DNA from 2 places in the Streptomyces dengpaensis genome. Region 1 is predicted to be linked to the other one. Evidence: riboswitches for the same ligand, from Rfam matches in the RefSeq annotation. Region 1 holds a riboswitch; the other holds the start of a gene.

Region 1 (15,999 bases):
GCGCTGCCGCCCGCCAGGAGCAGGCCGAACGGCCCGGCTACATCGCGACGTTGCGCTCCGGACTGACCGAGGTGCGCGGCAGCCGGCCGGTCCGGCGGGCGATGGCGCTCGCCGTCGCGGTCACGTCGGTGTGGGGTGTGCTGGACGAGTACGTGCCGCTGCTGGCGGCGGACACCGGTGTGGCGACCCGTACCGTGCCGCTGCTGGTGCTCGTGGTGTGGGTCGGCGTGACACTCGGCTCGCTGCTGGTGTCGGCGGGCGAACGGCTCTCGGGACGGGCGGCCGGTGCGCTGCTGGCCTGTGCGGCGGCGGCACTCGCGGCGGGTGCGCTGTCGGGCGCGCCGGCCGGTTTCGCCCTGCTCGGCGCGGCGTTCCTGGTCTTCCAGCTCGCGGACGTACTGGCGGACGTCCGCCTCCAGGCAACGATCACCGGCCCGAGCCGCGCGACGATCACGTCGCTGACCGGGCTGGGCACGAACATCACGTCCCTCTTGGCCTACGGCACGTACGCGGCACTGTCCCCGCACGTCTCCCACGGCACGGTCTTCGCACTGCTGGCAACGGCGTACCTACCGGTGGCCACCACCCTGGCCCGACAACGCCCGAGGCCAGCACCGAGTAGGGACACCCCTTAGCGCCATGCGGTGCGCGGACACTGCGCGGTCACCCGTCACCCACACGCCGGGCGACTTAACGGCCTGCGGATGGCGGATTGGGCTCCCCACACCCCTCACCTGTCACGCCAGCATCCCCCATCACGCTTCCCACGGCCGACCGAGGGTAATTGGCAGCTATGTCTCACGTAACGACAGGAAAACCCCAGGTGGGCAGCGCAACCGGTGGGACGGAAACGCCAATTGCCGTCCGCCGGCCTCGGCCACCCACCCCTCCGGGCCGCCCGCTCGCTTCTCCCCCGTGCTGGAGCGAGCCGAGTCAAGGGTCGGCCGCAGGCCGATCGGCGCAGCCGACGCGAAGCGCAGCGCAGCGCCCTTTACTCGGCTCGCGGAAGCACGACACTGACAAAGAAGCGGGCGGCCCCAACAGCAACCTGAAAACGCTGAGGAGCCCCACCGCCCCGCCAAGCCCAGCCCAGACCAGGCCAGCCCAGACCGGTCCAGACCAGCCCAGACCGGTCCAGACCAGCCCAGACCAGGCCAGCCCAGACCGGTCCAGACCAGCCCAGTCCAGGTCAGAGGTCAGCTCAGCGTCCGCAGCGCCGACGCGTCGTATGCCGCCAGGTCCTCGAAGCGTCCGGCCAGGACCTTCGCCGCCCACTGCGGGTCCTGAAGCAGCGCGCGGCCGACGGCGACCAGGTCGAACTCGTCGCTCTCCAGGCGGTCCAGGAGGTTGTCGATGTTGGCCGCCGCGGCGCCCTCGCCCGCGAAGGCCTTGATGAAGTCGCCGTCGAGGCCGACCGAGCCGACCGTGATGCTGGGCTTGCCCGTCAGCTTCTTCGTCCAGCCGGCCAGGTTGAGGTCGGAGCCGTCGAACTCGGGGAGCCAGTAGCGGCGCGTGGAGGCGTGGAAGGCGTCCACCCCGGCCGCGGCGAGCGGGGTGAGGATCGCCTCCAGCTCCTCCGGCGTCTCGGCGAGGCGGGCGTCGTAGTCCTGCTGCTTCCACTGCGAGTAGCGGAAGAGGACCGGGAATTCGGGGGAGACCGCCGCGCGCACCGCGGCCACGATCTCCGCCGCGAACTTGGTACGGGCGACCGGGTCGCCGCCGTACGCATCGGTGCGGCGGTTGGTACCCGCCCACAGGAACTGGTCGACGAGGTAGCCGTGGGCACCATGGAGTTCGACGCCGTCGAAGCCGATGCGCTCGGCGGCGGCAGCGGCATCGGCGAACGCGGCGATGACGTCGTCCAGGTCCTGCTGGGTCATGGCCTTGCCGGTGGGCTCGGCGCCCTCGGTGACCAGGCCGGACGGGCCGACGGCGGGGGCGTCCGCGAACGGCGGCTCGCCGGCCTTGCGGACCATGCCGACGTGCCACAGCTGCGGCATGATCGTGCCGCCCGCCGCGTGCACGGCCTCGGCGACCTTCGCCCAGCCGGCCAGCTGCTCCTCGCCGTGGAAGCGCGGGACGCGGTCGCTCTGCCCGGCCGACTCGTGGCCGACGTACGTGCCCTCGGTGATGACCAGGCCGACGCCCGCGGCGCTGCGGCGGGAGTAGTACGACACCACGTCCTCGCCGGGGATGCCGCCCGGGGAGAACTGGCGGGTCATCGGGGCCATCGCGATCCGGTTCGGAACGGTGAGGCCGTTGATCGCGGTCGGGCGGGACAGGATCTCCGCCGCGCGCGAGGCGGCGGCGGGCGTGGTGGCGGTCACGTAGGGACTCCTCATAAGTGTGGGGGATAAACCGGCGAGTATGTGCAGGCGCATTGGTGCATGCTCTGAAACAAATACAACCGCCGGTGCGGTGCCCCGCATTCCGCGCCCCGCGCATGCCACCGTGTGACGCCGGACACGCCCGAGGGCGACTCCCTGTCCTGCGAACCCGGACACGCCCGAGGGCGGCACCCCCTGTCGAACAGGGAGTGCCGCCCTCGGAACGAAAGGACGTTGACCAACCGCCAGGTCGATCAGAAGTCCATGTCACCGCCCGGCATGCCGCCCGGAGCGGCCGCGGCGGCCTTCTCCGGCTTGTCGGCGATGACGGCCTCGGTGGTGAGGAACAGCGCGGCGATGGAGGCGGCGTTCTGCAGGGCAGAGCGAGTCACCTTCGCCGGGTCGATGATGCCCTCGGCGATCATGTCGACGTATTCGCCGGTCGCGGCGTTCAGACCGTGGCCGACGGCCAGGTTGCGCACCTTCTCGACGACGACGCCACCCTCGAGACCACCGTTGACGGCGATCTGCTTGAGCGGGGCCTCCAGGGCGAGCTTCACGGCGTTGGCGCCGGTCGCCTCGTCACCGTCGACCTCGAGCTTGTCGAAGACGGAGGACGCCTGGATGAGGGCCACGCCACCACCGGCGACGATGCCCTCCTCGACGGCGGCCTTCGCGTTGCGAACGGCGTCCTCGATGCGGTGCTTGCGCTCCTTGAGCTCGACCTCGGTGGCGGCACCGGCCTTGATGACGGCCACGCCGCCGGCCAGCTTCGCCAGACGCTCCTGGAGCTTCTCGCGGTCGTAGTCCGAGTCGCTGTTGTCGATCTCGGTGCGGATCTGGTTCACGCGACCGGCGACCTGGTCGGCGGAGCCGGCGCCGTCGACGATCGTGGTCTCGTCCTTGGTGATGACGACCTTGCGGGCGCGGCCCAGCAGGTCCAGACCCGCGTTCTCCAGCTTGAGGCCGACCTCCTCGGAGATGACCTCGCCGCCCGTGAGGATGGCGATGTCGCCGAGCATGGCCTTGCGGCGGTCACCAAAGCCCGGGGCCTTGACGGCGACGGACTTGAAGGTGCCACGGATCTTGTTGACGACCAGGGTCGACAGGGCCTCGCCCTCGACGTCCTCGGCGATGATCAGCAGCGGCTTACCACCCTGCATGACCTTCTCCAGGAGCGGGAGCAGGTCCTTGACGTTCGAGATCTTCGAGTTGGCGATCAGGATGTACGGGTCGTCGAGGACGGCCTCCATACGCTCCATGTCGGTGGCGAAGTACGCCGAGATGTAGCCCTTGTCGAAGCGCATACCCTCGGTGAGCTCCAGCTCCAGACCGAAGGTCTGGGACTCCTCGACGGTGATGACGCCTTCCTTGCCGACCTTGTCCATCGCCTCGGCGATGAGGTCGCCGATCTGGGTGTCGGCGGCCGAGATGGAGGCCGTGGAGGCGATCTGCTCCTTGGTCTCGACGTCCTTCGCCTGCTCGAGCAGGGCACCGGAGACAGCCTCGACGGCCTTCTCGATACCGCGCTTCAGGGCCATCGGGTTGGCACCGGCGGCGACGTTGCGCAGGCCTTCCTTGACCAGGGCCTGGGCGAGAACGGTCGCGGTGGTCGTACCGTCACCGGCGACGTCGTCCGTCTTCTTGGCGACTTCCTTGACCAGCTCGGCGCCGATCTTCTCGTACGGGTCCTCGAGCTCGATCTCCTTGGCGATGGACACGCCATCGTTGGTGATCGTGGGGGCGCCCCACTTCTTCTCGAGGACGACGTTGCGGCCCTTGGGGCCGAGCGTCACCTTGACGGCGTCCGCGAGCTGGTTCATGCCGCGCTCGAGGCCTCGCCGCGCCTCCTCGTCGAACGCGATGATCTTGGCCATGTGAAGTGGTCCTCCCGGACTGGGGTGGAATCTCCAGGACCGCGCCCGCGCCCGCGACGGACGGCCTGCCGACCTCGTGGTTCCTTGCCCCACCCGGTCCGCGGGCCTCACCGACCCGGTCCTCGTTGTCACTCTCACCATCAGAGTGCTAACGCCAATGATTAGCACTCGACCCATGCGAGTGCAAGCGGCTCGCGTCGATACCAAGGTGAACTCGGGGGCGCGAACGGGCGCGGGGGCGCGGGGGCACAGGTGACCGCGGGAAGACCGAAGGGCCCGTACCCCCATCGAGGTACGGGCCCTTCGTCACGTCGAACAGTCAGTCGGCGCGTGCTTCAGCCGGCCGCCAGCCGGACCATGTCCGCCTGCGGCCCCTTCTGGCCCTGCGAGATCTCGAACTCGACCCGCTGGCCCTCTTCCAGGGTGCGGTAGCCGTCCATCTGAATCGCGCTGTAGTGGACGAAAACATCCGCACCACCGTCGACCGCGATGAAGCCGTACCCCTTCTCCGCGTTGAACCACTTGACGGTGCCCTGAGCCATGCCTAACTCCCCTATTACTGGCCCTTGCACAGGACCGCACTTCGCGGACCCGGGTCAGACCTCACCCCCCAACGGTTGGGGGTGTGCGCCGGAACGCGTCGACCGCGGCTGAATGTATCTGTCCAACTGCCGTCTGCAACAGGTCAATCGGACGAGAATTCTGGGCGCGACCGATCGGGAATATAGGGAGAATTCGCGAAGATTCAGGGCAAGTCGGGCCCCGTAAATGCCGTAAACGGCTTAAAAAGGTGGGGCACTTTGGCTACTTCTTGTCGGATGCCGGGCCGGTACTCATATGCGCCTGGCATGAAACCGCGGGAAAGGCGAAGCAGGTTCCCCAACTCTACCGCGCTCAACCATGCAGAATTGCCCCCTCCGTTTCTCTCACGGAGGGGGCAATTCGATGAACTCTCGGTGATATGCGTTACCTACGGTAACAATCTCACCCTGGGTGACGGTTCAGCCGCCCGCGACGGCCGGGATGATCGACACGCCCGCGCCGTCCGGCGTCACCGTCTGCAGGCCCTGCTCGAATCGCACGTCGTCGTCGTTGACGTACACGTTGACGAAGCGGCGCAGCTTGCCCTGGTCGTCCAGGACGCGCGCGGCGATGCCCGTGTGGTTCTGCTCCAGGTCGGCGATGACCTCGGCGAGGGTCGTGCCCTCGGCGCTCACCTCGGCCTTGCCGCCGGTGTAGGTGCGCAGGATGGTGGGGATGCGGACGGAAACACTCATGATGCGAGGCCAGCCTCTCGGAAGGAGTCGAGGTTCGGGCGGATGGTCGCGGTCAGGCCGGTGTCCGAGGCCACCGCGTCCAGGGTCTTGAGGCCGTCGCCGGTGTTCAGCACGACCGTGGTCAGGGCCGGGTCGAGCAGACCGTTCTCGATCAGCTTGCGTGTGACACCGACGGTCACGCCGCCCGCGGTCTCCGCGAAGATGCCCTCGGTGCGCGCGAGCAGCTTGATCGCGTCGACGATCTGCTCGTCGTCGACATCCTCCACCGCCCCGCCCGTGCGCCGAGCGATGTCGAGCACGTACGGCCCGTCGGCCGGGTTGCCGATGGCGAGCGACTTGGCGATGGTGTCCGGCTTCTGCGGCCGTACGACGTCGTGCCCGGCCTTGTAGGCGGCGGACACCGGCGAGCATCCCTCGGCCTGCGCGCCGAAGATCTTGTACGGCTTGTCCTCGACGAGGCCGAGCTCGATCAGCTCCCGCAGACCCTTGTCGATCTTCGTGAGCTGGGAGCCGGAGGCGATCGGCACGACCAGCTGGTCGGGGAGCCGCCAGCCGAGCTGCTCGCAGATCTCGTACGCCAGGGTCTTGGAGCCCTCCGCGTAGTACGGACGGAGGTTGACGTTGACGAAGCCCCAGCCCTCGCCGGCCGGGTCGCCGATCAGCTCGGAGCAGAAGCGGTTCACGTCGTCGTAGTTGCCCTCGATGCCGACGAGTTCACCGCCATAGACCGCGGCCATGACGACCTTGCCCTGCTCCAGGTCGTGCGGGATGAACACACAGGAGCGGAAGCCGGCACGGGCGGCGGCGGCACCCACCGCGCCGGCCAGGTTGCCGGTGGAGGAGCAGGAGAGGGTGGTGAAGCCGAAGGCGCGCGCGGCTTCCAGCGCCTGGGCGACCACGCGGTCCTTGAAGGAGTGCGTCGGGTTGCCGGAGTCGTCCTTGACGAAGAGCTTGCCGGGCTCGACGCCCAGCGCGGCCGCCAGGTTGTCGGCCTTGACGAGCTTGGTCCAGCCCGGGTTGATGTTCGGCTTGCCGGCGACGTCCGCGGGGACGGGCAGGAGAGGCGCGTAACGCCAGATGTTCGCCGGGCCCGCTTCGATGCGCTTGCGGAGTTCTTCGGTTTCGTAGGCAGAGAAGTCGTACGCGATCTCCAGCGGGCCGAAACACTCCTCGCAGGCGAAAACCGGGCCGAGCGGGACGCGGTGCCCGCACTCGCGGCAGGAAAGCGCGGCGGCGGGGCCGAGATCAACGGCGTCTGCGTCAACGGCGGCTACGGAGTTCGCGGAAGCCGCGGAGTCGGTGAGGGGCGCGGAGTTCGTGGTGCTTGCAACTGTCTGCGCTGCCATGGAGGCGAGGCCCTTTCTCCTCATCTTCCTCACGACGCACTTCGCCGTGAGACGGATTTGGCACCTTCCCTAGCCGGGAGCCTCGCGACGACGACGTAGTCGTACTCAGACGTAAGCGGTCGTACGAGACCGGCTGGAGGGTTGCCGGGGCTTCATCGGGCCGTATCCCTCTGCCCCTCTGGATGAGCGGTATTCGGTTGTTGAACGCTTGAACGCGATCAAGCGCGGATGACCGAGGACATGCGATGGTCATGCGCGTTGTTCAAGACTGTAACCGAAGGCCAGGACAGTTGAGATAGCCGTCCGCACCGCGAGACGGCTTCCACCAACCTCCCGCTGACGCTGCGGGCACACTGATGAGAGTGTGTGATCAGATAGTGAGGAGCCCCGGACTGTGCTGAAAGAAGTCGAGCGCTGGCTGAGCACACGCTCCTGGTCCAAGACCGATCGCCCGCTCCACAAGCTCATGGCCGCCAAACGCACCACAGGGTCGACGGTCAGTGTCGTACTGCCCGCGCTCAACGAGGAGGAGACGGTCGGCGAGATCGTGGCGGTCATCCGCCGCGACCTGATGCAACAGGTGCCCCTCGTCGACGAGATCGTCGTCGTCGACTCGGGCTCGACGGACCGCACCTCAGAGGTCGCCGCCGCCGCGGGCGCGCGCGTCGTGCACCGCGACGAGATCCTGCCGCGGATACCGGTCGTGCCCGGCAAGGGCGAGGTCCTGTGGCGGTCGCTGCTCGTGACGAGCGGGGACATCATCTGCTTCATCGACGCGGACCTCAGGGAGTTCTCGTCCGACTTCGTCTCCGGGATCGTGGGCCCGCTGCTCACCGACCCGGGCGTGGACCTGGTCAAGGCCATGTACGACCGGCCGCTCGGCTCCGCCGCGGGGCAGGGCGGCCGGGTCACCGAACTCATGGCGCGCCCACTGCTGAACATGCACTGGCCGCAGCTGGCGGGCTTCGTCCAGCCGCTGGGCGGCGAGTACGCGGCCCGCCGCTCCCTCCTCGAGCAACTGCCGTTCCCCGTCGGGTACGGCGTCGAGCTGGGCATGCTCGTCGACGCCCTGCACCTGGTGGGCCTGGACGCGCTCGCCCAGGTCGATGTCGGCGTCCGCAAGCACCGCCACCAGGACGGGCAGGCGCTCGGCCGGATGGCCGCCGCGATCTACCGCACCGCGCAGCTGCGGCTGGCCCGCGGGCACCTGGTCCGCCCGGCGCTCACCCAGTTCGAGCGGGGCGACGACGGTTTCGAGCCGCGTACGCACTCGGTGGACACGGAGGAACGTCCGCCGATGACCGAAATCGTCGAGTATGTAAAGCGGAGGGCCGCGTAACCGGAGCGCACTGGAGCGCCCGGAGGGGCTCGGCGAACTGCGCGATCCCCGCCATCGGTACGCCGATCGCATACAACTCGCGAACGGCCGACGGGAACGTTTGAGCGTTTCGGCACAAGGCTAGGTTTCGAGGCATGGCTTCCACCCACGGCGCCCATCGGATTCTTGTCGCCTCCAACCGCGGCCCGGTCTCCTACGAGCTGCGAGCAGACGGCGAGCTGGCCGCCAAGCGCGGCGGCGGCGGTCTGGTCTCCGGTCTCTCCGCCATCGGGCCGGACGCGGGCGCCCTCTGGGTGTGCTCCGCGCTCGGCGTCGGGGACCGCGAGGCGGTGCGGCGCGGGGTCGGCGAGGCCGGCGTACGCATGCTGGACATCGACGAGACGGTCTTCGCCGACGCGTACAACGGCATCGCGAACTCCGTGCTGTGGTTCGTCCACCACATGCTGTACCAGACGCCGCGGGAGCCGGTCTTCGACGCGGAGTTCCGGCGCCAGTGGGCGTCGTACGAGGCGTACAACCGCGCGTTCGCGCAGGCGCTGGCCGACGACGCGGCGCCGGGTGCCGTGGTCGTCGTGCAGGACTATCACCTGACCCTCGTCCCCGGGATGCTGCGTGTGCTCCGCCCCGATCTGCGGATCGGGCACTTCTCGCACACGCCGTGGGCGCCGGTGGACTACTTCCGGATGCTGCCGGACGACATCGCCGAGCAGGTGCTGCGCGGGATGCTGGGCGCGGACCGGCTCGGCTTCCTCACCCATCGCTGGGCGGACGCGTTCACCGATTGCTGCGAGGAGCTGGTCGGCGGGCTCGGTGACACCCGGGTCGGCGTGCACGGGCTCGGCGCGGACGCGGACTTCCTGCGGCGGCGCTCGCGCGAGGCGGACGTGGGCGCGCGGATGGCCGCGCTGCGCGAGGAGATCGGGCCTGGCCGCAAGACCATCGTCCGGGTCGACCGGACCGAGCTGTCGAAGAACATCGTGCGCGGGCTGCTCGCCTACCGGCAGCTGCTGAAGGACCAGCCGTCGCGGCGCGGGCACGTCGTGCATCTCGCCTTCGCGTACCCGTCGCGGCAGGACCTCGCGGTGTACCGGGACTACACGGCCGAGGTGCGGCGGGTCACCGATGAGATCAACTCCGAGTACGGGACGCCGGGTTGGACCCCGGTCATCCTCCACGTCAAGGACGACTTCGCGCGCTCGCTCGCCGCGTACCGGCTCGCCGACGTGGCCCTCGTCAACCCCATCCGTGACGGTATGAACCTCGTCGCCAAGGAGGTGCCGGTCGTCTCCGACGAGGGGTGCGCGCTGGTGCTCTCGCGGGAGGCGGGGGCGTACGAGGAGCTGGGCGAGGATGCGATCACGGTGAACCCGTACGACGTGATCGGGACCGCGCGGGCACTCCACGAGGCGCTGTCGATGCCGCCGCACGAGCGGGCCGAACGGTCCAAGCGGCTTGCTGCGGCGGGTACGGCGCTGCCTCCGGCGCAGTGGTTTCTGGATCAGCTGCGGGAACTGGAGCGGTGAGCTGGCGGGGGCGCCTGTTCGGGGGTCGCTTTCCGCCGGTGGGTGGGTCGGGGTCGTGCCGTGCCGGTACATCCGCCCGTCGCCGCTGAATCAGACGGTGGCCTGTAGGGAGCCGTTTCCAGATCCGGACGTAAGCGACGGGCATGTGATGTACCGGCACGGCACGGCCCCTTCCGTGCGTGGGCGGGTGCACCATCCAGCCCGTCCGGCGTTTGAGGACGAGGCCGTTCAGGCCGAAGCGGGGGCCTGGGGGCGGCAGCCCCCAGGGACGATGGGGGTCCCCCCGCTCGAGCAAAGCCGAGAGTGGGGGAGGGTAGGGGCGGCGGGGGCGAAAAACATCACCACCCCGCAGCGGGCAGGTGCCGCCACCCCGGGCACCGGGAGACGCCGGTCAGTTCAGTTGGGCTGCCAGGGTGGACAGTAGCTGTACGACTCCGGGTGGGCCGTCGACCACCAGGTCGGAGCGGTCGGCCAGTTCGGCTACCTCTGAGCTGCCGCTGCAGACGAGGAGGCCCGGGATGCCGTCGGAGCGGAGTTTGTCGACGGCGGCGAAGGCGGGGAGGTCGCCCAGGTCGTCGCCGGCGTAGAGGACGGATTCGGCGCCGATTTCGCGGACGTACTCGAGGAGTGCCACGCCCTTGTCCGTGCCCGGCGGGCGCAGTTCCAGGACCATGCGGCCCGGCTCGACGATCAGCCCGTACCGGGCGGCCAGGCCGGTGAGGGGATCGCGCAGGGCGTCGAACGCCGCCTGCGGGTTCGTCGCGCGGCGGGTGTGGACGGCGACGGCCCGGCCCTTCTCCTCGATCCAGGTGCCCTGCCACGCGCCGATCCTGTCCAGGAACCCGGGCAGTTCGGCGCGGACGGCGGCGACGCCGGGGTCCGGGGCGGGGGCGGTGACCGTTGAGCTCACCGCGTCCCAGCGTTCGGCGCCGTAGTGGCCGAGAACGACCAGGTGCTCCAGGCCCGGGACGCCCGCGAAGCCGCCGTGGCGGACCGCTACGCCGGCCGGGCGGCCGGTGATCACGGCGACGCTCGCCACCTTCGGGGCGAGGGCCGCGAGTGCGGGGACCGCGTCCGGGTGGGCGCGGGCCTGCTCGGGGTCGGGGACGATCGAGGCGAGTGTCCCGTCGAAGTCGAGCGCGATCACGGCCCTGGTGGGGTGCGTGAGGATGGCGTCGAGGCCGTCGCGGCCGGCCGGGGTCGAGGGGGTCGGCAAGGAGTCCGTGAATTCCGGGTGGCTGCCCATGTGCCGACCCTATCGGCGTGGGGGCGGCAGCATCCACGGCAAGAACTAGCCCCTCCGGCGTTTGAGGAGCGGGGTCTGGGGCCCTGTATCCATCAGCGGCTCCGCCGCGGGCCCAGGTTCGGGACGGGTAGGGGCGGCGGGGGCGAAAAATGTTCGGCTGGTGACCTCACCGTTCTCCCCGCCGCGCCTCCCTCACCCGGCGCAGGCGGTTCACCGTCACCGGGTCGAAGGCCAACGCCCGGGGGTCGTCCAGGAGGGCGTTGAGGAGCTGGTAGTAGCGGACCGGGGCCAGGCCCAGCTGTTCGCGTATCGCGCGCTCCTTGGCGCCGGGGCCGGAGAAGCCACGGCGTTCCATGGCGAGGATCGCCCGTTCCCTCGCAGGGAGCTCTTCCATGGACAGCACCGTAGCTTCACCCACCGACAGTGCTAGCTCGCGCTGTCCGCCGCCGTCGCCGTGAGCTGGAGTGAGCTGAAGATGCCGGTCGGGCTGCCGGCCGGGGTCACTGCCTTGGCGATCTGCTTCTTGATGTCGGCGCTGATGCCGGCCCAGGACGTCTTGCCAACGGGGTAGAGCACGGAGGCGGGAAGCTGGTCCAGGAACGGGGCGAGGTCCTGGTCGTCCTCGTCGGCGGCCATGGCCTCGGACGCGGACGTGGTGACCGGCAGCAGATCGTAGTGGTGGGAGAAGGCGAGCACGTTCTTGTCGTCGTAGACGAAGTCGAGGAAGTCGCCGATCTGCTCGGCGTGGCCGTTCTTCTTGAAGGCCATCATCCAGTCGGCGACACCCATCGTGGCCTTGGCCCTGCCGTTGACGCCGGGCATCGGCACCATGCCGAACTGCACGCCCTTCTTGGCGGCCGCCTGCATCAGGCTGGGGTGCCCGTTGAGCATCCCGACCTCGCCGCGCGCGAACGCGGCGAACGCGTCGGCGCGGTTCAGCTTCGCGGGCGCGACGGGCCCGGTGAGGCCCTTGCCGACCAGTTCGTCCTTGAGCCAGGTGAACGTCTTGATGTTCTGCTCGGAGTCGATGGAGTACGTACCGACGTCGTCGGTGTAGGCGCCGCCCCCGCTCAGCAGCCACTGCATCGTCTCGGCCTGCGCCTCCTCGGGCCCGAGCGGCAGCGCGTACGGGAACGTGACGCCCTCGGACTTGAGCACCTTCGCGGCGGCCGCGAGCCCGTTCCAGCTCTCCGGCGGGGTGAGTCCGGCCTGGGAGAAGAGCGTCTTGTTGTAGAAGAGCAGCCGCGTGGAGGACGCGAACGGCATGCCGTACTGAGTGTTGTTCGTCTGGCCCGCGTCGGAGAGCTGGGAGACGAAGTTGGCCTGGACGGGTATGGAGAGCAGTTCGTCGACCCTGTAGAGCTGGCCCTTCGCGGCGTAGTCGGCGTACGCCCCGATCTGCGCCATGTCGGGCGCGTTGCCCGCGTCGACCATCTCCTTGACCTTGCGGTCGACATCGGTCCAGGAGTAGACGCTGACGTCGACCTTGACGCCCGGGTGGTCGGACTCGTACTCCTTGGTCAGCTCGTCCCAGTACTTCTGGGAGCTGTTGGCCTTGGAGTCGCCGTAATCTGCGGCCACCAGCTTGAGGGTCACGTCGGAGGGACTGACCGAGTCGCCGCCGCAGCCCGCGAGGGTCATCGTCATTCCCAGGGCGGACACCACCGCGATCAGTCCGGTCCGTCCTGTCTTACGCCGCTGCACTGCGCTCTTGTCTCCAACCCCCGGGCCCATCCCCTGGCCCCTCTTTGCTTGTGCGTTCGTTGTATCCGTCTCGGCATGCGGCTACAAGGTGTACACCACGCGAGTGGACTAGACCTCTCATGGGGTAAGGGGCGACACTGTCCCCCGTGAGACATGTCATCGCCCTCGATGTGGGCGGCACCGGGATGAAGGCCGCCCTGGTCGGGGCCGACGGCGAGCTCCTGCATCAGGCCCGCCGGGCGACCGGCCGGGAGCGCGGTCCCGACGCCGTCGTCGAGACGATCCTCGGCTTCGCAGCCGAGCTGCGCGCGTACGGCGAGGAGCACCTCGGCGAGCCCGCCGCGGCCGCCGGAGTCGCCGTCCCCGGCATCGTCGACGCCGCGCACGGCATCGCGGTCTACTCGGCCAACCTCGGCTGGCGCGACGTCCCGCTGCGCCGACTGCTCGGCGACCGGCTCGGCGGTGTACCCGTCGCGCTCGGGCACGACGTGCGCACCGGCGGGCTCGCGGAGGGCCGCATCGGCGCGGGGCAGGGGGCCGACCGTTTCCTGTTCGTCCCGCTCGGCACCGGCATCGCGGGCGCCATCGGCATCGACGGCGGCGTCGAGGAGGGCGCGCACGGTTTCGCCGGCGAGATCGGCCATATCGTCGTACGCCCCGGAGGGACCCCGTGTCCGTGCGGGCAGCACGGCTGTCTGGAGCGGTACGCGTCCGCGGCGGCCGTCAGCCAGGCCTGGGCCGACGCGACCGGCGATCCGGAGGCGGACGCGGCGGACTGCGCGAAAGCCGTGGAGTCGGGGGACGCCACCGCCGGGGCCGTCTGGCAGGACGCCGTCGACGCGCTCGCCGACGGGCTCGTCACCGCGCTCACTCTGCTGGATCCGCGCACACTGATCATCGGTGGTGGCCTCGCGGAGGCCGGTGAAACCTTGTTCACACCGCTGCGGGCCGCCGTCGAGCGGCGCGTCACCTTCCAGAAGCTGCCCTCGGTCGTCCCGGCGGCCCTGGGGGACACCGCCGGATGCCTGGGCGCGGGGCTCCTCGCCTGGGATCTCCTGACTCCTACCAACCCCTCGGAGGTAACCGCCTGATGGCCGCTAGCAAGGTTCTCGCCGGTGCCCGGGTGGTGCTGCCCACCGGGATCGTGACCGACGGCCGAGTGAACGTCGAGGGCACGCGGATCGCCGGGACCGCTCCGGCCGGCGCGGAGATCATCGACGTACGGGACCACTGGGTGGTCCCCGGCTTCGTCGACATCCACAACCACGGCGGCGGCGGCGCGTCCTTCACCTCCGGGAGCGTCGAGGAGATCCTCCAGGGCGTCCACACGCACCGCCTGCACGGCACCACGACGGTCGTCGCCTCGACCGTCACCGGCGACATGCACGGACTCGCCGAGCGCGCCGGGCTGCTCTCCGAGCTGGCCGAGCAGGGCGACATCGCGGGGATCCACTTCGAGGGACCGTTCATCTCCCCGTGCCGCAAGGGCGCGCACTCCGAGGAGCTGCTGCGCGACCCGGACCCCGCCGAGGTCCGCAAGCTGATCGACGCGGCCCGCGGGCAGGCGCGCATGGTCACCCTCGCCACCGAACTGCCGGGCGGCATCGACTCCGTACGCCTGCTGGCCGAACGCGGGGTGATCGCGGCGATCGGGCACACCGACGCGACGTACGAGCAGACGCGGGAGGCCATCGACGCGGGCGCGACCGTGGCGACGCACCTGTTCAACGCGATGCCGGTGCTCGGCCACCGCGCGCCGGGCCCGATCGCGGCCCTCCTCGAGGACGAACGGGTCACCGTCGAGCTGATCAACGACGGCACCCATCTGCACCCCGCCTCCCTCCAGCTGGCGTTCCATCACGCGGGCGCGGACCGGGTCGCGTTCATCACGGACGCGATGGACGCGGCGGGCTTCGGCGACGGCCGCTACATGCTCGGCCCGCTGGAGGTGGAGGTGGCGGACGGCGTCGCCCGGCTCGTGGAGGGCGGTTCGATCGCGGGCTCGACGCTGACGCTCGACCGCGCCTTCCAGCGCGCGGTGACGATCGACAAGCTGCCGGTCGAGGACGTCGTCGCGGCCCTCGCCGCCAACCCGGCGCGGCTTCTCGGCGCGTACGACAAGGTGGGTTCGCTGGAGCCGGGCAAGGACGCCGACCTGGTGATTCTCGACGCCGGTTTCGGGCTCAAGGGCGTGATGCGCAAGGGGGAATGGGTGGTTGAACCCCACCTGGGGTGATTGGCCCCCTTGTCGGCACCCACCAATTGACGGCTGAGATACGGCGGTTGACCCTCGGGACTGGGCCGACCGCCGTTGTCTTTGGCATGATCGACCCTCCGGAACCACCGGTCAGCGCATTCCGAGCGTCTGTTTCATGAATTTCTATCGGGGGAGGTCAGCCCAGGTGATCCTCACGGTCACGCTGAACACCGCTCTCGACATCACCTATCGCGTACGGTCCCTGCGGCCGCACACCTCGCACCGGGTGACCGAGGTGACCGAACGCCCGGGCGGCAAGGGCCTGAACGTGGGCCGGGTGCTCGCCGCCCTCGGCCACGAGGTGACGGTCACGGGCTTCACCGGCGGCACGACCGGCCGCACGGTGCAGGACCAGCTCAGGCACACATCCGGCGTGGTGGACGCGCTCGTCCCGGTGACGGGCTCGACGCGCCGCACGATAGCGGTCGTCGACGCCGCCACGGGCGACACGACCCAGCTCAACGAACCCGGCCCGGCGATCACCGCCGCCGAGTGGTCGGCCTTCCAGGAGGTGTACGAGCACCTGCTGCGCTCCGCCTCGGCGGTGGCCCTGTGCGGCAGCCTGCCGCCGGGCGTGCCGGTCGGCGCGTACGCCCATCTCATACGGACCGCCCGCGCGTCGGCAGTCCCGGTCCTGCTGGACACCAGCGGCGAACCACTGCGCCGCGGGGTCGCGGCCCGCCCCGACATCGTCAAGCCGAACGCCGACGAACTCGCCGAACTCACCGGCTCCCACGAGCCGTTGCAGGCCACCCGGGACGCCCGCCGCCGCGGCGCGGGCACGGTCGTGGCCTCCCTGGGCGCGGAGGGCCTCCTCGCGGCCAACGCGGACGGCCGCTGGCGGGCCACCCCGCCGCGCCGCGTGCACGGCAACCCGACGGGCGCGGGCGACTCGGCGGTCGCGGGCCTGCTCTCCGGCCTGGTCGAACACCTGCCGTGGCCGGACCGCCTGGCCCGCGCCGCCGCCCTGTCCGCGGCGACCGTACTGGCCCCCGCGGCCGGCGAGTTCGACCGGGAGGCGTACGAGACGCTGGTGGGGGAGATCGCGGTGACGGGGGAAGCCGCGGCGGCGTGACCGCCGCGAGCCCTGCAGGGCCCGTCCG
Region 2 (15,999 bases), 1.6 Mb from region 1:
CGCACCCCGCGCGGCGGCGCGAGCAGCACGGGCGCCGCCAGCTCGGCCCCGTCGAAGACACAGGTCACTTCGGCGCCGGTCTGCGCGGCGAGCTGCGAGAGCTGCCCGAGCAGCCTCAGCCGCTGCTTCTCCAACGGCATCTGCGGATAGCCGGTCTTGGTGACGTTGTAGCCGTCGACGACCAGATGCACCTGCGGCAGCGCCAGCAACTGGTCGAGAATCGCCGGATCGTTTTCGGACAGCGCGCGAGCGGCGATGTCTTTTGGCGTCATCCGTCCCGGTTCGACCGCGTCCACGGTCTCCGCCGGCCGTACGGAGACGGGCGGCAACGCGAGCTCCCGCCGCAGCCCTTGAGCCGCGTCCAGCACCGTGTCGAGCAGCAGCCGTACGCGCATGTCCTCGACACTGCGCCCCTCGCGCGCCGCTCTGCGCGTCGCCTCCAGGGCCGCCTCGGCCTCCCCGAGGCGCGCCTTGAGCCGCCGGGTCTCGCTCTCGGCGGCGGACACCTGGGCCTGCCCCTCCGCCCGTACGGTGTCCATCTCGTCCCGGAGCTTGCGCAGCGCCGCCTCACCGCGCTTGACGTCGCTGAGGGCTCCGCGCAGCTTGCGGTGAAGCGATTCGGCTTCCTTCTTCGCCGACTCCAGCTCCGTACGCAGCCGTTCGGTCTCGGCCCTGGTCTGGCCGCGGGCCTCCGCGAGCTCCTCGCGCAGCCGCTCCAGCTCGGCCCGGCTCTCCTCGTCGGCGCGCTCGGCATCCGCCCGCAGGGCCTCCTCGCCCGCTGCGGTCACCAGCTTCACCCAGCCCGTGGGGCGCAGCACATAGGCCGCGGCCGCCACGTCCAGCGGATCCGCGGCCGGGGGCGGCGCGCCCGAGTCGAGGGCACCGGTGAGCTCCGGCTGCGCCTCTCTCAGCTTCTCGGCGATGCGCTGTCTGAACAGCGGGTCCGTCTCCAGAGCCGCGGCCATGGCGTTACCGGCGAACTTCGCACGCCGATTGGGGGCGAACCGGGCGTACTGCCGCAATTGGGTGGGCAGTTCCGTGATGGTCAGCCCGCCGAACCCGTCCGAGACGATCTGGACGACTCTTCTGCGTACGCCGTCGGGCAGCGGACGGTCGAGCACCTCAGCGGCGCCGTCGTCCGGCTCCCCGCCTGTGGCCGCCACCATCCGTCACCCCCATACCTGTGCGGGGCCCGCTCCCTCAGGAGCCGGCGCCCGGCCTGTCCACGAGTTCCACCTGATCCACCGCGTTGCACCAGCGGCACCGCACCGACTCGATGGTCTCACTGACCACCTCGCGCTCCTCCACCGTCGGCTCACCAGCCAGGTCGAGGTGCACGTACTCGACGACCTTCGACGAGCGGGTGACGTCAAAACGCGTGAGGTTGCCACAGAGCGTGCAGCGCCAGCGGGTCTTGGCGTCCGGCAGGGGAACAGTCATATGGCTGTCGCTTTCCTTCCAGTGTCCGTCCAGCGCCAGTCTCCCTGGTGCGTGTGGCTCGTAACCCTACGGCCTGGCGGGTACTCGACGCTCAGCCGTCCACGGCGGCGAGGCGGTCCGCACCCATCGGTCCGGTTACGTCATGCTCTGCACCATGATCAACAAGCGGACCACGACGGCCGGCAAGAGGGTGCGAGGTCAATCGGCACCGGTGACCTACGGGCTGATCGTCCTGTGCTGCCTGATCTTCCTGATCGGCCCGGCGGCGGGGCTCAGCCCGGCGTACGGCACCGGGGACGAGCTCCTGGCCGCCCAGCGGGCCTACTTCCGGCGCTGGGGTGTGGTGCCCGTCGAGCTCTTCGGCGGCGCCCCGCGCGCGGCGCTCACCCCGGCCACGGCCCTGTTCATCCACGGCAGCTGGCTCCACCTCCTGGGCAACATGCTCTTCTTCTACGTCTTCGGGGCGATGGCCGAGGAACGCATGGGCCACGTGCAGTTCGCCCTCTTCTACGTGGGCTGCGGCTATCTCGCCCTGCTCGGCTACTCGGCCGCCAACGCCGAGTCGCAGCAGTCCCTGGTCGGCGCCTCCGGGGCGATCTCCGCGATCCTCGGCGCGTTCCTGTACCTGTTCCCCAAGGCCCGGGTGACCAGTCTCTTCCCGTTCCTCTTCTTCCTGCCGCTGCGCTTCCCGGCCTGGGTGGTACTGCCCTTCTGGGTGTCCCTCCAGTGGCTGGCGGCGGGCCGGGACACATCCGGTCCGGGGGTGGCGTATCTGGCCCACCTGGTGGGCTTCTCGCTGGGGTTCGTCTACGCGTGGGTGAGGTTTGGCCGTACGACTGTGTCCTCCCGGGGGACACCGCCCCCGACAGCGGCTCCGCCGCGGGCCGGACCCCCGGCAGAACAATCAGGCCAGTGGGACCGCGAGTAGGGTGAGACCCTCAGCATCGGCCCCCGAGGGAGAGAACCAGCCGTGATCACCGCGATCGTCCTCATCAAGACCAGCGTGGACCGGATCCCCGAGATCGCCGAGTCGATCGCGGCACTGGACAGCGTCAGCGAGGTCTTCTCCGTCACCGGCACCTACGACCTGATCGCGATGGTCCGCGTGAAGGCCCACGACGACCTGGCGGACGTCATCCCCGGCAAGATCAGCAAGATTCCCGGTGTCGAGGCCACGGACACGCACGTCGCGTTCCGTACGTACTCCCAGCACGACCTGGAGGCGGCGTTCGCGATCGGTCTCGACGCGTGAACACCGCCTCCTGAGCAACGGGGCCGGTCAGACCGCCGGCACGCAGCGGCCGTCCTCGGTCTTGTACTGCCACTTCGCGCCGTCGCGGACCAGTTCCCTCACCGCGCGTACGAAGCGGTCCACGTGCTCGTCGGGGGTGCCCGCGCCGAAGCTGACGCGGATGGCGTTGAGTGACTTCTCGCCGGGGGCCGCCTCGGGGGCTCCGCACTCGCCCTGGGACTGCGGGTCGCTGCCGAGGAGGGTGCGCACGAGCGGGTGGGCGCAGAAAAGGCCGTCGCGGACGCCGATGCCGTACTCGGCGGAGAGCGCGGCGGCGAAGTGGGAGCTGTTCCAGCCCTCGACGACGAACGAGATGACGCCGACGCGCGGGGCGTCCTCGCCGAAGAGCGAGAGCACGCGCACCTCGGGGACCTCGGCGAGGCCCGCGCGGACCGTCTCGATCAGATACCGCTCACGGGCGACCAGCGTCTCGAAGCCGGCCTCGGTGAGCGTCTTGCAGGCGGACGCGATCGCGTAGGCGCCGATGACGTTGGGCGACCCGGCCTCGTGCCGGGCGGCGCTCTCGTGCCACTCCACGTCGACTCCCCCGTCCGTACGGCGCGACACCGTACGGCTGGCACCGCCGCCCGCGAGGTACGGCTCGGCCTCGCGCAGCCAGTCGGCGCGGCCCGCGAGGACGCCGGAGCCGAAGGGCGCGTACAGCTTGTGCCCGGAGAAGGCGACCCAGTCGACGTCCAGGTCGCGGACGGACACCGGGTGGTGCGGGGCCAGCTGGGCGGCGTCCAGGACGATACGGGCGTCGTGCGCGTGGGCTGCCGCGGCCAGCTCCCGTACGGGCCACAGCTCGCCGGTGACGTTCGAGGCGCCGGTGACGCAGACAAGAGCCGTGCCGTGGGGGTCGCGGCCGGCGAGGGCGCGCTCCAAGGTGTCGACGGCCTCGCCGAGTGTGTGCGGGGCGTTCAGGTACGTCACCCGGGAGTCCCGCCAGGGCAGCAGCGAGGCGTGGTGTTCGGTCTCGAAGACGAAGACCTGGCAGTCGGCCGCAAGGGTCGCGGCGAGCAGGTTGAGTGAGTCGGTGGTGGAGCGGGTGAAGACGACCTGGTCTCCGTCGCGGCAGTCGAGGAACCGCGCGACGGTCCTGCGGGCGTTCTCGAAGAGGTCGGTGGACAGCTGGGAGAGGTAGCCGGCACCGCGGTGGACGCTGCCGTAGTACGGGGCGTACGCGGCCACGTCGTCCCACACCCGCTGCAGGGCCGGGGCGCTGGCGGCGTAGTCGAGCGCGGCGTAGGTGACCTCGCCGCCGGTGACGAGCGGGACGGTGACATCCCGGCCCAGAACGGGCAGCGGGGCGCAAACGGACGGGGCGGCGGCAAGGGTGGAGACAGACATGGCGAGCTCCTGTGAGAGGCAGGCGGTGTCGCTGCGCGGGCGGGTACGCGGGGGCACGGCTCGGCGCAGGAGAAGGTGAAAAGGGGTACGCGGAGGCGGGGCTCGACGCCCTAGCGCATTCGCTGGCTCACAGAAGGCTCCCTCGAACGACCAGGACCCCTGGTGTGTCCACTCGAAAGAGTGCGAGGGGTCCGCGCTTGCCGTAGACCTCGCTGCCTACGGCCTGGTCTTCACCCGGGGCACCCCGCCACGGACGGAGGGTTGCCGGACAGCCGGCCGGGGCCACATGGCTGTCACTCATGACCTGCGCAGCATCCTGCCACATGATCTTCGCCCCGCAACCCGGTGTCCGGATCCCGGGACAAGCTTCAGCCCGTCCGGCGATTGAGGACGAGCGCGAAGCGCGACAGCGGGGGTCTGGGGGCGGCAGTCCCCAGGTACGGGACGGGTAGGGGCGGAGGGGGCGAAAAACCCACCCCGCCCGACCGCCTACGCGTTGCTCGCCGCCACCCACCGCTCGAGGGTCTTCTTCGCCGCCCCGGAGTCAATGGCCTCGGCCGCCCGGGCCATCCCCGCCCGGAGCTGCTCGGCGAGGGGCATGGAACCCGGCGACAGCGCCACCAGCGCCGCCGCCGAGTTGAGGAGCACCGCGTCCCGCACGGGCCCGGTCTCACCGTTCAGGAGGCGCCGGGCGACATCTGCGTTGTACGAAGCGTCGGCCCCCCGCAGCGCCTCCACCGGCACCAGCTCGATCCCGACGTCCTGCGGATCGAACCGCTCCTCGGTCACCTTGCCGTCCCGGACGACCCAGACCCGGGACGTCGACGTGGTGGTCAGCTCGTCGAGCCCGTCGTCGCCGCGGAACACGAGCGAGGAATTGCCGCGCTCGGCGAAGACACCCGCGACGATCGGCGCCATGCGCGGGTCCGCGACACCGACCGCCTGCGCCCGCACCCGCGCCGGGTTCGTCAGCGGCCCGAGGATGTTGAACGTCGTCCGGATGCCCAACTGCCCACGCGCCGCCGCCACATGACGCAGCGCCGGATGGAACTTCACCGCGAAGCAGAAGGTGATCCCGGCCTCCTCGGCCACCTCGGCCACCCGCTTCGGGGTCAGCTCCAGATTGACGCCAAGCTTCTCCAGGACGTCCGAGGCGCCCGACGCCGAGGACGCGGCCCGGTTGCCGTGCTTGATGACCTTCGCGCCCGTACCGGCGACGACGATCGACGACATCGTGGAGATGTTCACCGTCTTCGCGCCGTCGCCGCCCGTACCGACGATGTCGACGGTCTCCCCCGGCACCTCGATCACGTTCGCGTGCTCGTACATCGCCCGGACGAGCCCGGTGATCTCCTGTACGGTCTCGCCCTTGGCCCGCAGCGCCACCGCGAAACCGGCGATCTGCGCGTCCGTCGCCTCGCCGCGCATGATGCGGTCCATCGCCCAGGCCGTGTCGTCCGCGCTCTGGTCACGGCCTTCGAGCAGGCCGTTCAGTACCGCGGGCCAGGAACGGCCCGCCGCAATGTTGCCTCCAGCGGGGGTCACAGCACTCATATGCCGCTCCTGGGTTCGTAGACACGTACAAGCTGGGTCCACCCTATCGAGGAGGACGGACGGCGAAGAGCCCCGTCCCATGCACGAGGTGCACGGGACGGGGCTCTTGCCGTGGCGATCGATTGGCGATCAATAAGGACCGGTCAGGTGATCAGTGGTGGCCGTGGCCGCTCGTGATCTCCTTGTACTCCTCGACCGTGGGCTTGGGGATCTGGTTGTCGTCCCCGAAGTACGCCTCGCTGAGCTTGGCCCGCAGCCGCTCCGAGCCCTTCACCTTGCGCTCGACGCCGTTCTCGTCGACCGTCGGGCCGATCTCCGCCGGCTTGTACTGCTCGTGCGCCGTGAGGGTGTGCAGTGCCTGCTGGCTGAGCGGCTGGTGGACCTCGATGAACTCACCGTGCGGCAGGCGCTTGATGATGCCCGACTCGCGGCCGTGCAGCACCTTGTCCCGGTCCCGGCGCTGCAGGCCGAGGCAGATCCGCTTGGTGACGACGAACGCGATGACCGGTCCGACGAAGAACCCGATGCGGACGAACCAGGTGACCGAGTTGATCGACAGATGGAAGTGCGTGGCGACGATGTCGTTGCCACCGCCGATCAGCATGATCATGTACGCGGTGACCCAGGCGACACCGAAGGCCGTACGGGTCGGGGCGTTGCGCGGCCGGTCCAGGATGTGGTGCTCGCGCTTGTCGCCGGTGATCCAGGCCTCGACGAACGGGTAGAGCGCGATCATCCCGAGGAACAGACCGAAGAGCAGCAGCGGGATGAACACACCCAGGACGAGCGTGTGGCCCCAGAAGTCGATCTCCCAGCCCGGCATCGCACGGATCAGACCCTCGGCGAAGCCCATGTACCAGTCGGGCTGGGCGCCCGTGGACACCTGGTCCGGCCGGTACGGCCCCAGCACCCAGATCGGGTTGATGGACGCGACCGCGGCGAGCACCGCGATGAAGCCGAAGACCAGGAAGAAGAAGCCTCCGGCCTTGGCCGTGTAGACCGGCAGCAGCGGCATGCCGACGACGTTCTTGTTGGTCTTTCCGGGGCCCGGGAACTGCGTGTGCTTGTGGTAGACGACCAGGATCATGTGGGCGACCACGAGACCCAGCATGATGCCGGGCAGCAGCAGGATGTGGATCGAGTAGAACCGCGCGACGAACTCGCCGCCCGGGAACTCCCCGCCGAACAGGAACATCGAGAGGTACGTGCCGACGATCGGCGTCGACAGGATCGCGCCCTGGGTGAAGCGGACACCGGTGCCGGAGAGCAGATCGTCCGGGAGCGAGTAACCGGTGAAGCCGGTGAACATGCCCAGGACGAACAGCAGGAAGCCGAACAGCCAGTTGACCTCACGCGGCTTGCGGAACGCGCCGGTGAAGAAGACGCGCATCATGTGCACGAACATGCCGGCCAGGAAGACGATGGCCGCCCAGTGGTGGATCTGCCGGATGAGCAGACCGCCGCGCACGTCGAAGCTGATGTTCAGCGTGGAGGCGAAGGCCTCCGACATCAGCTGCCCCTGGAGCGGGACGTAGCTTCCGTGGTACTCGATCTCGTTCATCGAGGGGTGGAAGAACAGCGTCAGATACACACCCGTGAGGATGATGATCAGGAAGCTGTAGAGGCAGATCTCACCCAGCATGAAGGACCAGTGGTCCGGGAAGATCTTGCGCATGTTGGCCTTGGCCAGGGCGTAGATCCCCAGCCGGCCGTCGGCCCAGTCGGCGATCTTCTCGCCGGCCGGTGCCTCCTCGCGCGAGCGCCCCGGCGCGCCGGCGCCTGAGGGATTCGTGGAAGTGTTCGTAGTGCTCATCCGCGCTCCCAGAATGCAGGACCGACGGGCTCTTCGAAGTCGCCGAGCGCCTCGAGGTAGCCCTCGTCGTTCACGCCGATGCGCAGCTGCGGCAGGGCGTGACCGGCCGGGCCGAAGATGACTCGGGCACCGTCGGAGAGGTCGAAGGTGGACTGGTGGCACGGGCAGAGGACGTGGTGCGTCTGCTGCTCGTACAAGGAGATCGGGCAACCGACGTGGGTGCAGATCTTCGAGTAGGCCACGATGCCCTGGTAGGACCACTCGAGTTCCTGCTTGTCCTTGATGTTGTCCGGCTGGATCCGGACGATCATCAGGGCCGCCTTGGCGATCTCGTTCTGGAAATCGTGGTCGTGCTCCTCCAGGCCCTCGGGCTTGGCGAAGGTCAGCGAGCCGACGGCGACGTCGGAGGGACGCAGCGGCTCGTTGGTGTTCACGTTGACGAGCAGCTTGCCCTTGGACCACAGCGTGTGCCGCAGCTTGTCCTCCGGCAGCGGACCGAGGTCGCGCAGCAGGACGATGCCGGACAGCGGGACCAGGGTCAGCGCGCCGAACATCGTGTTGCGGATCAGCTTGCGGCGGCCGAGCGCGGACTCCTTGGCGCCCTGCTTGAAGTCCGCGTGGACCTGGGCACGGACCTCGGGGGCCGCCTCGATCGCGTGGCGCTCGTCGGCGATCTCCACGTCGGACATCAGGGTCCGGGCCCAGTGGACCGCGCCCGCGCCGATGCAGAACAGCGCCACGCCCAGCGTCATGCCCAGGGCGAAGTTCAGTGCGCTGATGTGGCCGAGCGGGAAGATGTAGACGATCTCGTCGGCCGGGATCGTCACGAACGCGGCGATGAAGCCGACCGTGGCCAGCATCGACAGCGTGAACAGCAGGGCGACCGTGCGCTCGGAGCGCTTGGCGGCCCGCTCGTCGATGTCCTGGATGCGGTGCTCGTGCGGCGGCAGACCGGGATCCGCGAACGGATGCTGCTCGTCGGCGACGCTCACGGCGCCGTGCGCCTGCTCGTCGGCGGCCCGCTCGGCGGGCGCGTTCTCTTCTGGAATGTCTTGGCTACTCATGACTTCTTGGCCTTTGCGGTCCGGGCGGCGACCCACACGGCAACGACGATCAGTCCGCCGAGACCGAAGACCCAGCCGAAGAGGCCCTCGCTGACCGGCCCGAGGCCGCCCAGCTCCAGACCACCGGGGCTCTCCGTGTCGTCGCTGTTGACCGCGTCGAGGTACGCGATGATGTCCTGCTTGTTCTTCTCCGTCAGCGTGGTGTCGGGGAAGGACGGCATGTTCTGCGGGCCGGTCTGCATGGCCTCGTAGATGTGCTTCGGGTCGACACCCTCGAGGCTGGGCGCGTACTTGCCGTTGGTCAGCGCGCCACCCTTGCCGGTGAAGTTGTGGCACTGCGCGCAGTTGGTGCGGAAGAGCTCGCCGCCCTCGGCGATGTCCGCGCCCTCGGGGCTGACCTGACTCTTCGTCGGGATCGAGGGACCGGCACCGAGGGAGGCGATGTACGCCGCGAGCTGGTCGATCTCGGTCTGCGAGTAGCTGACCTTCTTCTTCGGGACCTGAGCGCCCGGCTGCTGGGCCGGCATGCGTCCGGTGCCGACCTGGAAGTCGACCGCCGCGGCGCCGACGCCCACCAGGCTCGGCCCGTCGGAGGTGCCCTGACCGCCGGTTCCGTGGCAGCTTGCGCAGCCCACGGCGTAGAGCTTCTTGCCCTCTTCGATGGCGAGGGACTGGGCGGTTTCATCGGCCTGCGCCTTGCTCGCGGGTGCGAACGCGGTGTACAGCCCCCCGGTGGCCGCCAGCGCGAGGAGTAGGACGACGACCGCCGCCAGCGGATGGCGTCGTCGTGCGGAGAGCTTTTTCACGGATTACCCCGGTGTCAGGATCTTCTGCGTCGATGCTTCTGGATGTTTTCGGGCGGTGCGCCCGATTACTTGATCATGTAGATCGTGGCGAAGAGGCCGATCCAGACGACATCGACGAAGTGCCAGTAGTAGGACACGACGATGGCGGCGGTCGCCTGCTCATGGGTGAACCTCCGGGCCGCGTAGGTACGGCCGAGGACCAGCAGGAAGGCGATGAGTCCGCCCGTCACGTGCAGTCCGTGGAAGCCGGTGGTCAGGTAGAACGCCGAGCCGTACGGGTCGGACGAGAGCGAGAGACCCTCGTGCTTGACCAGCTCGGTGTACTCGAAGACCTGACCGCCGACGAAGATCGCACCCATGATGAAGGTGACGATGAACCAGCCCCGGAGCTTCTTCACATCCCCGCGCTCGGCGGCGAACACGCCGAGCTGACAGGTCAGTGAGGAGAGCACCAGGATGGTGGTATTCGTCGCCGAGAACGGGAAGTTCAGGGCAGACGCCATTTCCTTCCAGTGGTCGGGACCGGTCACCGATCGCAGGGTGAAGTACATCGCGAAGAGGGCCGCGAAGAACATCAGCTCGGAACTCAGCCAGATGATCGTTCCGACGCTGACGAGGTTCGGCCGATTGACCGACGGGTGCGCGTGCCCGGTTTCTACTGTCGTTGCTGTCGCCACGTCCGACATTATGTCGGTCCCTTATCCCGCCCTCACGCCCGGGGGTGCCGTTCGGGGTGTTGCAGGCTGTGTCCAGCCCGTATGGCCCATCGAAGCCCTGTCCGAACCGGTGTTGACGAGGTGTTCAAGGGAGTAGCATCCGCGCCATCGGTACCACGGGTTCCCGACCGATCCTGTGCTTCTCAGATGCGTGGAGGAACAATGCAGCCGACCGCCACGGTGCTGGTCTACAGCGACGACTCCAACACCCGGGAGCAGGTGCGGCTCGCTACCGGGCGCAGGCCCGCCGCGGACGTTCCCGCCGTCGAGTTCGTCGAGTGCGCGACGCCCGGCGCCGTCATCAAGGAGCTGGACAAGGGCGGCGTCGACGTCTGTGTGCTGGACGGTGAGGCCGTACCCATGGGCGGCATGGGGGTGTGCCGCCAGATCAAGGACGAGGTGTTCAACTGCCCGCCGGTGCTTGTGCTCATCGGGCGGCCGCAGGACGCGTGGCTGGCCACGTGGAGCCGTGCCGATGCCGCTGTGACGCTGCCGGTGGATCCCGTGGAGTTCGCCTCCGCGCTGGCCTCTCTGCTGCGCAGGAAGGCTCTTCTGGGCGCCTGAGAGCGGCGCGGTCTCACACGCTCTGCGGGCGCAGTCTCGCCCTTTCCGCCGGGCTCGGGCCCTCGGGTCCCTCAACAAGGGCGCTGCCCAGGCGCCACTTCGCCCAGTCGAGGTTCCAGTCACCGAAGCCGTTGCCGAACGGGTCCAGGGTGGCGCCCTTGGAGTTGACGACCTTCACGATGTCGCCCAGGCGCACGTTCTCGAAGAACCACTTGGCGTTGGCGGTGCTCATCCCGGTGCAGCCGTGGCTGACGTTGGCGATCCCCTGGTTGCCCACGGACCAGGGCGCCGCGTGCACGTACTCACCGCTCCAGGTGACGCGGGTGGCGTAGTAGACCGGCAGGTCGTACGAGTCGGCGGTGCCCTCGGCGATGCCGACGGTGGTGCCGCGCATGCGTACGAAGTACTCCTTGGCCAGGACGACCTTGACGCCGTTGCGGGTCTCGAAGCCGGGCTTGCCGGTGGTGACGGGTATTTGCTTGATCAGCTTGTCGTCGCGGAAGACCTTCATGGCGTGCGTGGCGGCGTCGGTCACGGCCACGAGGCGGTCGCCCGTGGTCAGGGTCAGGGACTTGGCGTTGCCGCCCCAGAGGCGCTCGGCGATCTTGATGCCCGCAAGGTTGCTGTACGCCTGGATGGTGGCGTGGGTGGGCCAGTAGTCCTTGGGGCGGTAGTGCAGCGTCTTGTCGTCCACCCAGTGCCAGCCGCCGTCCACGGCGGGCTCGGAGTCGACCTTGAGGGCGCGCTCGACGACCGCGCGGGCGGCCTTGTCCTTGACGGGGAGGCTGAGTTCGGCCGTGACGGGCTGGCCGACGCCGTACTCACCCGCCTCGGGCCCGAACTTCACGTCCACCAGCTTCCTCGCGGTGGGCGTGGTGGTGTCGAAGCCTATGGTCTTGCGGCCGGGGGCTCCGTCCTGGTCCTCGGTGCTCACACGCACCGTGTAGTGGGCCCCTGCGGCCAGCGGTGAGGTGCTGTGCCAGCGGGTGCCGTCGGCGGAGAGTTCGCCCGCCACATAGCGCCCCGAGGCGTCCGTGGCCGTGACGTCGGTGATCCGCCCGTCGTCGCCCTCGGCGGTGATCTCCAGGGGCTTGTCGGGGTCGACCTTCGGGCTGTCGCCCGTGGAGCCGTTGAAGGCGATCTGTTCCGCGGCGTCGTACGGCTTCGCCGAGAGCGGGTGGCCGTCGGAGCTGCAGGCGGTGACGCTCGCGCCGAGGGCGACCACCAGCGTGGTGCAGCTGACGACCGTGCGGGTGCGCGGTGAGTGGTTCATGGCCTCACGCTATGAACGCACGTCAGCTACGGCGCGGCGGGTGAGCCGTGCGGGGTAATGCGGCGCGGCAAACGAGGGAGCCCGGACCCTCCTGGCGGAGTGTCCGGGCTCCCGGGTGTTCCTCGCGTGTTACTGGGTGCGGTTCTCACCGTGGTAGTACTCGAAGACCCAGCCCCACAGGCCGATCATGATGATCGGGACCGAGAAGTACAGCAGCCACCAGCCGAAGACGACGCCCAGGAAGGCGAGCGCGCCACCGATGGCCAGGGACAGCGGCTGCCAGCTGTGCGGGCTGAAGAAGCCCACCTCGCCGGCCTCGTCCGCGACGTCCGCGTTCTTGTTGTCCTGCGCCAGCGCGTCGACCCGCCGGGCCGTGAAGGCCAGGTAGTAGCCGATCATGATGCTCAGGCCGAAGGCCAGGAAGAGCGCCGTGGTGCCGGCCGGCTCCTTCGACCACACGCCATAGACGATCGCCATGACGAGGATGAAGACGGCCAGCCAGATGAACATCTTGCCTTGGACCTTCACTTGCCGGCCTCCTTGCCACCAGCCAGGGACCCACCGTGACCAGCGGTCTCGAGCTCGCCGAGAGCGGAGATCTCCGGGTGGTGCAGGTCGAATGCCGGGGATTCACTGCGGATCCGCGGCAGGGTGAGGAAGTTGTGCCGCGGCGGCGGGCAGGAGGTCGCCCACTCCAGTGAACGGCCGTAGCCCCACGGGTCGTCGACCTCGATCTTCTTGCCGTACTTGGCGGTCTTCCACACGTTGTAGAAGAACGGCAGGATCGACATTCCGAGCAGGAACGAGCTGATCGTCGAGATCGTGTTCAGCGCGGTGAAGCCGTCGGCGGCGAGGTAGTCCGCGTAACGACGCGGCATGCCCTCGGCACCGAGCCAGTGCTGCACCAGGAACGTGCCGTGGAAGCCCACGAACAGCGTCCAGAAGGTGATCTTTCCGAGGCGCTCGTCGAGCATCTTGCCCGTCATCTTCGGCCACCAGAAGTGGAAGCCGGCGAACATCGCGAACACCACCGTGCCGAACACCACGTAGTGGAAGTGCGCCACCACGAAGTACGAGTCCGAGACGTGGAAGTCCAGCGGCGGCGAGGCCAGGATGACACCGGTCAGACCACCGAAGAGGAAGGTGATCAGGAAGCCGGTCGCCCAGAGCATCGGTGTCTCGAAGGACAAGGAGCCCTTCCACATCGTCCCGATCCAGTTGAAGAACTTCACGCCGGTTGGCACGGCGATGAGGAACGTCATGAAGGAGAAGAACGGAAGCAGCACACCGCCGGTGACGTACATGTGGTGGGCCCACACGGTCACGGAGAGGCCGGCAATCGAGATCGTGGCGGCGATGAGGCCCATGTAGCCGAACATCGGCTTGCGCGAGAACACCGGGATGATCTCGGAAACGATGCCGAAGAACGGCAGCGCGATGATGTACACCTCTGGATGGCCGAAGAACCAGAAGAGGTGCTGCCAGAGCAGGGCTCCGCCGTTGGCCGCGTCGAAGATGTGGGCGCCGAACTTGCGGTCCGCCTCCAGGGCGAACAGCGCGGCCGCGAGGACCGGGAAGGCCAGCAGGACCAGCACACCGGTCAGCAGCGTGTTCCACACGAAGATCGGCATGCGGAACATCGTCATGCCGGGGGCACGCATACAGATGATCGTGGTGATGAAGTTGACCGAGCCGAGGATCGTGCCGAAGCCGGAGAAGGCCAGACCCATGATCCACATGTCGGCGCCGATACCCGGCGAGTGGACCGCGTCCGACAGCGGGCTGTAGGCGAACCAGCCGAAGTCGGCCGCGCCCTGCGGGGTGAGGAAGCCGCCGACCGCGATGAGCGAGCCGAACAGGTACAGCCAGTAGGCGAACATGTTCAGCCGCGGGAACGCGACGTCGGGGGCGCCGATCTGCAACGGCATGATCCAGTTCGCGAAGCCGGCGAACAGCGGCGTCGCGAACATCAGCAGCATCACGGTGCCATGCATCGTGAACGCCTGGTTGAACTGCTCGTTCGACATGATCTGCGTGCCGGGACGGGCGAGTTCGGCGCGCATGAACAGCGCCATCACGCCGCCGATGCAGAAGAACGCGAACGACGTAATCAGATAGAGCGTGCCGATCGTCTTGTGGTCAGTGGTGGTGAGCCACTTGACCACGACGTTGCCGGGCTGCTTGCGCCGTACCGGCAGCTCGTTCTCGTACGAGTCCTCTGCTGCTTCGGCGGCACCCTGGGGTTCGTTGAGGATGCTCACAGGTTGTTCGTCTCCCGGTTCTTCTCGTGGCTCGTCTGCGCGATGCCGGCGGGAACGTAACCGGTCTGCCCCTTCTTGGCGAGGTCCTTGAGGTGCTGTTCGTAGCGCTCAGGGGAGACGACCTTCACGTTGAACAGCATCCGGGAGTGGTCGACGCCGCAGAGTTCGGCGCACTTGCCCAGGAAGGTGCCCTCCTTGTTGGGGGTCACCTGGAAGGAGTTGGTGTGGCCCGGGATGACGTCCTGCTTCATGAGGAACGGCACCACCCAGAAGGAGTGGATGACGTCACGCGAAGTGAGAACGAAGCGGACCGTCTTGCCCTTGGGGAGCCAGAGGGTCGGGCCGGGGTTGTTCGTCTGCGGGTTCCGCGTACCGGGCGTGCCGACGTCGTAGACACCGCCGGCGTTCGCCGGGAAGTCGTCCTTGAACCGGTCCGGAATGGCGTCCAGGTTCTTGTCGGTCTTGGCGTTCCCGGTGGAACCGGGGACGTCCTCGATGTAGTTGAAGCCCCAGCTCCACTGATAGCCGACCACGTTGACCGTGACGTCGGGCTTCTTGTCGAGGCTGAGGAGCCTCGACTCGTCGCGGGCGGTGAAGTAGAACAGCACCGAGACGATGATGAGCGGGACGACCGTGTACAGCGCCTCGATGGGCATGTTGTACCGGGTCTGCGGAGGAACCTCGACCTTGGTGCGGCTGCGCCGGTGGAAGACCGTACTCCACAGGATCAGGCCCCAGACCAGCACGCCGGTGGCGAGCGCGGCCGCCCAGGACCCCTGCCACAGGGAGAGGATCCGCGGAGCCTCTTCCGTGGTCGGTGTGGGCATACCAAGGCGGGGGAAGTCTTCCCAGTTGTACGAGCAACCAGTGGCTGTCGCCAGGACCAGGCCCGCAGTCAGCGCCTGCAGCAGCTTCCGCCGCATCGGGCGCCGCGGCGTGGGGGTACCACCCGCGCCCTTCAGGCAGCGGGGGAGGTCGGAGCCGTTGGGACTCACGTAGCGCCTTCCCGAGAGTCTCGCCCGCGCGGTTGGCTGCGGCCTGCCTTCTCGCGGGTCGGTCGCCGCCCTGCGTCGGGCAGGGGTTTGGATGTTTATGCGGACCAAACCCTACTGGACGCTATTTGGGGTCGCGCGGGGAGGGTGCCCAACGCGCCGCTAGGCACCCCGAAGGGGTGGAATGCCCGGCTCCGGGTGTCTTCTGACGGAGGGTTGGGGCGCCTTACAGCTCGGGGAGGGCGCGGCGAATCAGGCGACTGCGCCGTCTGTGACGTGCCGCGCGGCGGAGCCGCACGATGTGACCGCCCCGCGCCCCATGGGGCACTCCGCCGACCGGACGATTTAGCGTTGTTGTGTGGTCTACTTCGACGCTGCCTCCGCCGCTCCCCTACATCCCGTCGCCCGCCAGGCCCTGCAGGCCTCGCTGGACGAGGGGTGGGCCGACCCCGCCCGCCTCTACCGCGAGGGGAGGCGGGCCCGGCTGCTGCTCGACGCGGCGCGTGAGGCGGCGGCCGAGGCGGTGGGCTGCCGCCCGGACGAGCTGGTCTTCACCACCTCCGGGACGCGGGCCGTGCACGCCGGGATCGAGGGCGCTCTCGCGGGCCGGCGGCGCGCCGGACGCCACCTGATCGTGTCTGCCGTCGAACATTCGTCGGTGCTCCATTCGGCGGACGTACACGAGGCCGCGGGCGGATCGGTGACACAGATCCCGGTCGACCGTACGGGCAGGGTGTCCCCCTCCGCGTACGCCGACGCCCTGCGCCCCGACACCGCGCTCGCCTGCCTCCAGTCGGCCAACCATGAGGTGGGGACGGAGCAGCCGGTGGCTGAGGTGGCGCAGGTGTGCCGGGCGGCGGGGGTGCCGCTGCTGG

What was found. A riboswitch is a leader RNA that binds a small molecule or an ion and turns the genes downstream of it on or off. The one in region 1 is predicted to bind S-adenosylmethionine.
Region 2: it holds a riboswitch for S-adenosylmethionine, as region 1 does, so the genes downstream of both, C4B68_RS29455 (aminotransferase class V-fold PLP-dependent enzyme) here and thrC (threonine synthase) in region 1, are expected to answer to the same signal.

The regions. Positions count from the first base shown of each region.
Region 1 is NZ_CP026652.1:4,769,555-4,785,553, reverse strand. Features, by position in the region: gene C4B68_RS22245 (MFS transporter) at 1-635, shown strand, start outside; gene C4B68_RS22235 (NADH:flavin oxidoreductase) at 1,197-2,327, opposite strand; gene groL (chaperonin GroEL) at 2,582-4,204, opposite strand; gene C4B68_RS22225 (cold-shock protein) at 4,540-4,746, opposite strand; gene C4B68_RS22220 (MoaD/ThiS family protein) at 5,206-5,481, opposite strand; gene thrC (threonine synthase) at 5,478-6,827, opposite strand; SAM riboswitch class I at 6,845-7,016, opposite strand; gene C4B68_RS22210 (glucosyl-3-phosphoglycerate synthase) at 7,222-8,166, shown strand; gene C4B68_RS22205 (alpha,alpha-trehalose-phosphate synthase (UDP-forming)) at 8,301-9,689, shown strand; gene otsB (trehalose-phosphatase) at 10,081-10,935, opposite strand; gene C4B68_RS22195 (DUF3263 domain-containing protein) at 11,102-11,329, opposite strand; gene C4B68_RS22190 (ABC transporter substrate-binding protein) at 11,362-12,639, opposite strand; gene C4B68_RS22185 (ROK family protein) at 12,786-13,730, shown strand; gene nagA (N-acetylglucosamine-6-phosphate deacetylase) at 13,730-14,875, shown strand; gene C4B68_RS22175 (1-phosphofructokinase family hexose kinase) at 15,042-15,971, shown strand.
Region 2 is NZ_CP026652.1:6,381,384-6,397,382, reverse strand. Features, by position in the region: gene C4B68_RS29475 (NYN domain-containing protein) at 1-1,166, opposite strand, end outside; gene C4B68_RS29470 (hypothetical protein) at 1,201-1,440, opposite strand; gene C4B68_RS29465 (rhomboid family intramembrane serine protease) at 1,595-2,368, shown strand; gene C4B68_RS29460 (Lrp/AsnC family transcriptional regulator) at 2,411-2,692, shown strand; gene C4B68_RS29455 (aminotransferase class V-fold PLP-dependent enzyme) at 2,720-4,081, opposite strand; SAM riboswitch class IV at 4,270-4,386, opposite strand; gene trpD (anthranilate phosphoribosyltransferase) at 4,571-5,635, opposite strand; gene qcrB (cytochrome bc1 complex cytochrome b subunit) at 5,787-7,448, opposite strand; gene qcrA (cytochrome bc1 complex Rieske iron-sulfur subunit) at 7,445-8,512, opposite strand; gene qcrC (cytochrome bc1 complex diheme cytochrome c subunit) at 8,509-9,318, opposite strand; gene ctaE (aa3-type cytochrome oxidase subunit III) at 9,384-10,004, opposite strand; gene C4B68_RS29425 (response regulator) at 10,197-10,598, shown strand; gene C4B68_RS29420 (L,D-transpeptidase) at 10,612-11,871, opposite strand; gene C4B68_RS29415 (cytochrome c oxidase subunit 4) at 12,001-12,399, opposite strand; gene ctaD (aa3-type cytochrome oxidase subunit I) at 12,396-14,132, opposite strand; gene ctaC (aa3-type cytochrome oxidase subunit II) at 14,129-15,127, opposite strand; gene C4B68_RS29400 (cysteine desulfurase/sulfurtransferase TusA family protein) at 15,483-15,999, shown strand, end outside.